2 regions of the Caulobacter sp. FW305-C-30-S16 genome follow, and region 2 is predicted to be linked to the other one. Evidence: predicted binding sites of a transcription regulator. Region 2 holds the regulator's gene; the other holds the start of a gene.
The links. The regulator HrcA, encoded in region 2, represses chaperone genes, less so after heat shock. The targets are predictions, from matches to a motif close to GTTAGCANTCNNNNNNNNNGANTGCTAAC.
Positions count from the first base shown of each region.

Region 1: a site for HrcA is predicted at 2,143-2,171, ahead of groES (co-chaperone GroES). Genes of this name have one in related genera too.

Region 1 covers NZ_JBYSYH010000001.1:930,983-935,395, reverse strand. Annotated here, with positions in the region: gene groL (chaperonin GroEL) at 1-1,650, opposite strand, end outside; gene groES (co-chaperone GroES) at 1,789-2,079, opposite strand; gene AC3WJT_RS04530 (DUF4345 family protein) at 2,358-2,768, shown strand; gene AC3WJT_RS04525 (DUF2141 domain-containing protein) at 2,866-3,294, shown strand; gene AC3WJT_RS04520 (M23 family metallopeptidase) at 3,485-4,413, shown strand, end outside.
Region 2 covers NZ_JBYSYH010000001.1:464,101-468,513, forward strand. Annotated here, with positions in the region: gene dnaN (DNA polymerase III subunit beta) at 1-770, opposite strand, end outside; gene grpE (nucleotide exchange factor GrpE) at 1,053-1,673, opposite strand; gene hrcA (heat-inducible transcriptional repressor HrcA) at 1,680-2,756, opposite strand; gene rph (ribonuclease PH) at 2,852-3,568, shown strand; gene AC3WJT_RS02205 (helix-turn-helix domain-containing protein) at 3,656-3,907, opposite strand; gene AC3WJT_RS02210 (DUF2975 domain-containing protein) at 3,924-4,413, opposite strand, start outside.

The sequences.
Region 1 (4,413 bases), 470 kb from region 2:
GAAGTCCATGTCGCCCATGCCGCCCATACCGCCGCCGGGCATGCCGCCGGCGCCGCCGCCCGAGGACTTCTTCGGGGCTTCGACGATGGCCGCTTCGGTGGTGATCAGCAGGCCGGCGACCGAAGCCGCGTCCTGCAGAGCCGTGCGGACAACCTTGGCGGGGTCGATGACGCCCATCTTCACCAGGTCGCCGTACTCTTCCGTCTGGGCGTTGAAGCCGAAGGCGGCGTCCTTGCTTTCCAGCACCTTGCCGACGACGATCGAGCCTTCAACGCCGGCGTTTTCGGCGATCTGACGGATCGGAGCCTGCAGGGCGCGGCGGACGATGGCGATGCCCGCGGTCTGGTCAGCGTTGTCGCCGATCATGCCTTCGAGGATCTTCGAGGCCTTCAGCAGCGCGATGCCGCCGCCGGGGACGATGCCTTCTTCCACGGCCGCGCGGGTCGCGTTGAGGGCGTCGTCGACGCGGTCCTTCTTTTCCTTCACTTCGACTTCCGTCACGCCGCCGACGCGAACGACCGCAACGCCGCCGGCCAGCTTGGCCAGACGTTCCTGCAGCTTTTCCTTGTCGTAGTCGGACGAGGTGTCTTCGATCTGGCGCTTGATCTGCGCGATGCGGGCTTCAATGCCGTCCTTGTCGCCAGCGCCGTCGACGATCGTGGTGTCGTCCTTGGTGATGGTGACCTTCTTGGCCTTGCCGAGCATCTCGAGGGTGACGTTCTCGAGCTTGATGCCGAGGTCTTCGCTGATCACCTGACCGCCGGTCAGGATGGCGAGGTCTTCCAGCATCGCCTTGCGGCGATCGCCGAAGCCCGGCGCCTTGACCGCCGCGACCCGCAGGCCGCCGCGCAGCTTGTTGACCACCAGCGTGGCCAGGGCTTCGCCTTCGATGTCCTCGGCGATGATCAGCAGGGGGCGGCCCGACTGAACCACGGCTTCCAGCACCGGCAGCAGGGGCTGCAGGCCCGAGAGCTTCTTTTCGAACAGCAGGATGAGCGGCTCTTCGAGCTGCACTTCCATCTTTTCGGCGTTGGTCACGAAGTAGGGCGACAGGTAGCCGCGGTCGAACTGCATGCCTTCGACGACGTCGAGTTCGGTCTCGGCGGTCTTGGCTTCTTCAACCGTGATGACGCCTTCGTTGCCGACCTTTTCCATGGCGCGGGCGATCATCTCGCCGACTTCGGCGTCGCCGTTGGCCGAGATGGTGCCGACCTGGGCGATTTCGCTGTTGGCCGAGACCTTCTTGGAGGTCGACTTGATCTCCTCGACGACCTTGATCACGGCCTTGTCGATGCCGCGCTTCAGATCCATCGGGTTCATGCCGGCCGCAACCGATTTCAGACCTTCGACCACGATGGCCTGGGCCAGAACGGTGGCGGTCGTCGTGCCGTCGCCGGCCTTGTCGTTGGTCTTGGAAGCGACTTCGCGGATCAGCTGGGCGCCGAGGTTCTCGAAGCGGTCAGCCAGTTCGATTTCCTTGGCGACCGAGACGCCGTCCTTGGTCGAGCGCGGGGCGCCGAAGGACTTTTCGATCACGACATTGCGGCCCTTGGGGCCGAGGGTCACCTTCACCGCGTTGGCGAGGATGTTGACGCCGCGCAGCATGCGGTCGCGCGCGTCGGAAGAGAAATAGACGTCTTTAGCGGCCATTTCGGAGCTCTCTTTCTTGGCATCCCTCGATCCGCTCACCCCGGCGAATGCCGGGGTCCAGATCGTAGAGGGACTAGGTTCAGGTCAAATTGCGCTGGTCAGCGGCTGTATCCGGGTCCCGGCTGTCGCCGGAGGGTCTTACTTCTCGACCACGCCCAGGACGTCGCTTTCCTTCATGATCAGCAGGTCTTCGCCGTCCACCTTCACTTCGGTGCCGGACCACTTGCCGAACAGGATGCGGTCGCCCGCCTTCACGTCGAGAGCGTGGACCTTGCCGGCGTCGTCGCGGGCGCCGGGTCCGACGGCGATCACTTCGCCTTCCTGCGGCTTTTCCTTGACCGTGTCGGGGATGATGATCCCGCCCTTGGTCTTCTGTTCTTCCTCGACACGCTTCACAAGGACGCGGTCGCCAAGAGGACGAAACTTCATCGGGTCGTCTCCGTATGCGAATTGCTTGTTTGAATGGTCTTCGCCGACCATCGGGGGGCCGCTGTTAGCAGTCTTGATCCCCGAGTGCCAACGACGGTGGGCAGTTAGGTGCGCGGACCTGTCGAGTCAAGGGAACGGCCGGCGATTGAGGCCCTCCCGACGGCCGATTTTAACCGATAAGGTCGGGGCCGCATGAGGAGCCCCCATGCATGATCCTGTCAGCGCGACGGTCAGCGACCTGACCGGGCCGCCTGGCCGTCACAGTCCGGAGCAGACCCTTGATTCCCTACGTCCTCGCCGTGTTCGCCTGCTGTCTGGCGGGAGGTCTGGGCGGCTATGTGCTGGCCCGCCCGCATGAGGCGCTGGCGAAGCGCGGCCTGGCCTCGCTGGAGGGAACGCCGGGCGCTCTCCCAGCGGCGCGAAGCTTCGGGGCGATGCTGCTGATGTCCCACGCGGGCGCCGCCGGGCTGCTCGGCTACTACCCGTCGGTCGGCGCCAGCATGGCCCTGGCTCTGTCGCTGCTGTGGGCGGGTTCAGCCATCGGCCGGCTGGCGTCCAGCGTGCTCGACGGCCAGGCCGACCCGGCGGGCATCCAGGGCCTGCTGCTGGATGTGCTGATGGGACTGACCCTGTCGCTGCCCTTCTGGGCCAGCCGCCAGCTGACCGCGGGGCCGGTGTTCAACGTTTGAAGGCGTCCACCCTCCCCCCAAGGAGGAGGCAAAGCCCACCCTTGACGACAGATCACTTTGCTTTTTAAAGTGCCTTATCGGAACAAGGAGACACCCCATGACACGAGTTGGATTGAGCCTGGCCACGCTGCTGATCGGCGCAGGTATGGCGACTGCGGCGGCGGCCGCGGATGTGACGGTGACGCTCACCGGCGTGCAGGCGCAGGGCGGCCAGATGCTGGTCTCGCTGCAGACGCGGGAGCAGTTCATGAAGCCGCAGGGCGCCAACGGCGCCACGGGCCCCGCCCAAGCGGGCGCCCAGGTGTTCACGGTCCAGGACGTCGCGCCCGGCGACTATGCCGTGATGGTCCTGCACGACGCCGACAACGACTGGTCCATGGACCGGCAGGCCAACGGCATGCCAGCCGAGGGCTGGGGCATGAGCGGCCAGGCGCCGACCAATCGCGCGCCGACGTTTGACGAAGTGAAGTTCACGGTTCCCGCCGACGGCGGCGCCGTGACCATCGCGCTGGTCTATCCGCAGTGACCGGGAGCCCGGCCATGACGCGTGCCGTCATCGCGGCCGTGGCCGGGCTTTCCCTGCTTGCGGTGACCGACCGGGTCGTCGCGGCGGATGAGGCCGACCTCCGGGTGAGGATTCGCCTTACCGCGAATTAAGCGGCAGCGAGCGTCGCCCTGTGTTTCCTTCCGCGAAACAAACCGCTGGAGGGCTGTCCATGCGCACGCCGATCATCGCCAGTTTCCTGCTTGCCCTTGCCCTGGCCGGGACCGCCCAGGCGCAGACCGCCCCCGCGTCGGTGAGGACGTTCCCGCACGCGCCGCTGCACATCTATCCGCTCGACAGCGCCCGCGGCGTCCAGAGCCTGCTCCTGCCGAACGCCGCCATCATCAATACAGGCGCCGCGCCGATCACCGTCGACAGCCTGCTGTTCGAGGTGATGCGCGGCGGCGATGTCATGGAAACCCGGACTCTGCACGCCGCCGATCTCGACCGCACGGCGAAGGGCGGCGCCGGCCTGCAGGCCTCCGGCATGATGGGCCAGCTCGGCTTCCTGTTCGGCGACGTCCTGGGCGAGCCCGCCTCGGCGCTGGCTTCCAGCCCGGCGCTGGCGCCCGGACAGGGCCTGCTGGTGACGAACCAGCTGTTCGCCTGGACCGGTTCGCGGGACGCCTTGCGCATCACGGCCCGCGCCGCCGACGGGACCCTGCTCGGCCAGTCGACGATCGCGATCGACAGCACGCCGCCGCAAGCCCGCTACATCTTCCCGCTGGCCGGCCGGCTCTACGTCCAGGCCGGGCCGACCCCGCACACCCATCACCGCTGGGCGCCCCCCGAAGCGTTCGCGTACGACATCGTCCGTCTGGCCGACGGAGGCGCGACCCACCGGGGCGATGGCGTGAAATTCACCGACTACGCCGTCTACGGCGCGAGTATTCGGGCCGCCGCGGACGGCGAGGTCGTCGCCGTGGTCTCCGACCAGATCGAGGATCCGGCGCAGTTCCGGCGGCCGGACGAGACAACCGAGGCCTACGCCGAACGCGTCCAGGCCTGGCAGGCCGAGGGCATGGCCAAGGGATCGGCGTTCCTCGCCGGCAACTACGTCGTGATCCGGCATCCGTGGGGGGAATTCAGCGTCTACGCCCA
Region 2 (4,413 bases):
TCGCGCGGGATGACGCGCATGTAGTCCGGGAACGAGCCGTCGATGACCTTGGAGGTCAGGGCGGCCTGGCCGAACTCGAAGCGCACCTTCTGGGCGCTGACCTGGAAGTCGACCGTCTCGCCGGCGTCGTCGAGCAGGCGGCGGGCCTCGTTGATGGTCTTGCGCGGGATGATCACGCCAGGCTGGCCGGCCGCGCCCTCGGGGGCGGGCATCTCGGCCAGGGCCAGGCGGTGGCCGTCGGTGGCCACGCAGCGCAGCATCGGCTGGCCGTTCTCGACCACCGTGTGCACGTACAGGCCGTTCAGATAGTAGCGCGTCTCCTCGGTGGAGATGGCGAAGCGGGTCTTGTCGATCAGCCGGATCAGGTCGCCGGCGTCGACCGGGATGCGGGCCGACAGGCCGTCCGAGCTCATCACCGGGAAGTCGCCGGCCGGCAGGACAGGCAGGTTGAACTTCGAACGACCGGCGGCGACTTGCAGCCGGGGGTCATCGCCCGACAGGGTCAGGGACACGTCGGCGCCTTCCGGCAGTTTGCGGACGATCTCGTAGAGGGTGTGGGCGGGCGCGGTGATCTGGCCGGGCACATCGACCTGGGCCGCGCCGCCGTCGATGATCTCCATGTCCAGGTCGGTCGCGGAGAAGCCGACCCGCTCGCGCTCGGCGGTCAGCAGCACGTTCGACAGGATCGGGATGGTGTTGCGCCGCTCGACGACGCTCTGCACGTGGCCCAGGGCCTTCAGCAGCGCCGCCCGCTCGATCGTAAGCTTCATGTCTCGTCCGAATCCGGAATGGGCAGGCGAATCGTCGAGGCCCCCGCCGCTTCGCCTGTCAGGGGACTTGCGACATTAGCGGAAAAGGCGCGCCAAGGAAGGGGGTCGGGGAACCAATCCTCTCCGCGAAGCGGGGAGGGGGACCGCTCGAAGAGCGGTGGAGGGGCAGCGCGAAAGCAAGCGGTCCCATCCCGAAATCAGGTCCTTCCGGTCAGCCCGGCGCAGCCCCTCCACCAGCCTCCGGCTGGTCCCCCTCCCCGCTTCGCGGAGAGGATTTCAGGGTCACGCCTTCGTATCCACCGAGCCGCCGGCATCGGCGCCGTCGGCGTCGGCATAGGGGTTGGCGGCCGGGGCCGCGCCGGCGTCCGCCGCGCCCGTCTTCGAAGCGACCACGACCATCGCCGGGCGCACGATCCGGCCGTGCAGTTCGTAGCCGGCCTGCAGGGTCTTGATGATCGCGCCGGGGGCGACGCCCTCGCCGGGCTGTTCCATCATCGCCTGGTGCTGGTGGGGATCGAACTTGCCGCCGCGCTCGGGGGCCAGCTTTTTCAGGCCGTTGCGCTCGAACGCCGAGGCCAGTTCCTTCTCGGTCATCTCGACGCCGACGACGAAGTTCTTGACCACCTGGTCGTTGAAGTCGCGCGGCGCGTGGGTCGTGGCGGCCGACAGGTGGTCGGCGACCGCGAACAGGTCGCGGGCGAACTTCTGGATCGCGTAGGCGCGCGTGTCGTTGGCCTCGCGCTCGGCGCGGCGGCGGACGTTGTCGGCCTCGGCGGCGTAGCGGAGGATCTGGTCCTTCAGGGCCGCGATCTCGACCTTCATCGCCTCGACGTCGGCTTCGGCGGCTTCCTCGGCGGTTTCGATCTCGGGATCGTGGCCGTTGGCGGCGGTTTCGTCAGTCATACTCGTCTATCCGTCCAGCATTCGGCCCAGGACCCGCGCGGTGTAGTCCACCAGCGGGATGATCCGGGCATAGTTGAGGCGGGCCGGACCGATCACGCCGATCGCGCCCAGCACCTTCTGTCGGCCCGTCATATAGGGCGCCGCGATCACGGCGGAACCCGAAAGCGAGAAAAGTCGCGTTTCGGCGCCGATGAAAATCCGCACGCCCTGGGCGTCACGGACCCCGTCGAGCAGGCCGATCAGCTGTTCCTTCTGCTCCAGATCGTCGAACAGCCGCTGGACCTTGGCCAGGTCGCCGGCCGCCGACGGGTCGTTCAGCAGGTTGGCCCGGCCGCGGACGATCAGCGCCCGGTCGGCGCCCTCGCCGCCGCTCCAGGCCGCCAGACCATCCTCGACCAGCCGGGCGGCGGTCTGGTCCAGCTCGGTGCGGGCGCGGTCGAGTTCGTTGCGGATCTCGGCCTGGGCCTGGATCAGCGTCCGCCCCTTGAGCCGCGAGGCGAGGAAGTTGGAGGCTTCCTGCAGGGCCGAGGGCGTCAGACCGGGCGACAGCCGCATCAGCCGGTTCTCGACCTGGCCGTCCTCGAACACCATGACCGCCAGGGCGCGGTCGGCGTCGAGCGCGACGAACTCGACATGCTTGACGCCGGCGTCCCGCGAGGGGCTGACCACCATCCCCGCCCCGCCGGCCAGGCCCGACAGGATCGAGCTGGCCTCGTTCAGGGCGTCTTCGAAGTTGCGGCCGTGGGCCGACAGGCGGGCGTCGATCTCGCGCCGCTCGGCCTCGCCGACGTCGCCGACCTCCAGCAGGCCGTCGACGAACAGCCGCAGCCCGGCGTGCGTCGGCATCCGCCCGGCGCTGGTGTGCGGCGAGTCGAGCAGGCCCAGCCCCGCCAGGTCCTGCATGGTGTTGCGGATCGAGGCCGGCGACAACTGGACGCCGCCTTTCGACAGGGTGCGCGAGCCGACCGGGTCGCCGGTCTCCAGATAGCTCTCCACGATCCGCCGGAAGATGTCACGGGCGCGGTCATCCAGATCGGTCAGGCTGGCGGTGCGGGAGGGGCCGCTGGTGAAGATCGGGGTCATGGGTCCTGCTGCAGGCCGGTGGACGACCTGTCGGCCAATAGGATAAGCGGCGCCTGCCCGCGCGCAACCCGTGCGCCGATCCTGGGAACAATACCATGCGACCTTCCGAGCGCGCGCCCGACCAGATGCGCACCGTGACCCTCGAGACCGGCGTCAACCGCTATGCCGAGGGCTCCTGCCTGGTGACCTTCGGGCACACCAAGGTGCTGGTGACCGCCAGCGTCGACGAGGGCGTTCCCGGCTGGATGCGCGGCAAGGGCGCCGGCTGGGTCACGGCCGAGTACGGCATGTTGCCCCGGGCCACCCACACCCGCGGCCGCCGGGAGGCCGCCCAGGGCAAGCAGTCGGGACGCACCCAGGAGATCCAGCGGCTGATCGGCCGGTCCCTGCGCGCCGTGGTCGACATGAAGGCGCTCGGCGAGCGGCAGATCCAGATCGACTGCGACGTGGTCCAGGCCGACGGCGGCACCCGCACCGCGGCGATCACCGGCGCCTGGGTCGCGCTGCGGCTGGCGACCCGCTACCTGCTGGAAGAGGGGGTCATCAAGACGGACCCGATCCTCGACCAGGTCGCGGCGGTGTCCTGCGGTGTGCACCAGAACCTCGCCGTGCTCGATCTCGACTACGAGGAGGACTCTTCGGCCGAGGCCGACTCCAACTTCGTCCTGACCGGCAATGGCGACATCGTCGAGATCCAGGCGACCGGCGAAAAGCGCGGCTTCACCCGCGCCGAGTTCGAGGCGCTGTTCGGCCTGGCTGAAAAGGGCATCGGCGAGCTGTTCGCGCTGCAGAAGGCCGCGGTCGGGGGTTAGTCGCCCGGGGACATGTACCGGAGGTACGTGTCCCCTAAACCCGCTGCACCTCGATTGGGGGACACGTACCTGCGGTACATGTCCCCGCTAAGCCCCGCCGTAGGCATCCTCGTCGTCCTCCAGCTCCATGCCGGGGCCGGGCTCGAAGATGACGATGTCGCCGGGCTGGCACTGCAGCTCCCGGCACAGGGCGTCGAGGGTTGAGAAGCGCAGGGCGCGGGCCTTGCCGGTTTTCAGGATCGACAGATTGGCGATGGTCACGCCGACGCGGTCGGCCAGCTCGGTCAGCGACATCCGTCGCTCCTGCAGCATGCGGTCGAGAGTGCAGCGAATGGCCATGATGCGCGCCTGATCCCTAGATCGTCAGTTCGGCTTCGTTGCGCAGGCGGGCGCCTTCACGAAACACTTCGGCCAGAACGAAGATCACCAGCACGGCGAACCAGGTCGTCAGATTGAGCGTGCCTTCGACCGTCCTGACCTGGCCCGGCATCATCAGCGCCAGTACGCCGGCCAGGACGAAGCGGCCGATCTCCAGCCCGCCGAAGATCAGGCCGACGAGGCGCAACCGGCGGACATTGTCCGGATGAAACGGGTCGCCGGCGGTCAGGGTGACGAAGATGCGCCGCAGGATGTCGACGATCGCCAGCACCCCGCCCATGTAGGCGGCGCCGGCGACCAGCACCGTCGCGAAAGCCGGGCCGCGTTCGACCAGCCCGGCGAGTTTCTCGCTGAAGGGAACCCAGCCGGCCAGCAGGCCCGGGTTGAAGCTGAACAGCAGGGAGACGAGCGCAAACACCAGCGCGCCGCCGATGAGCACCCACAACGCGTAGTGCACGACGTCGAGA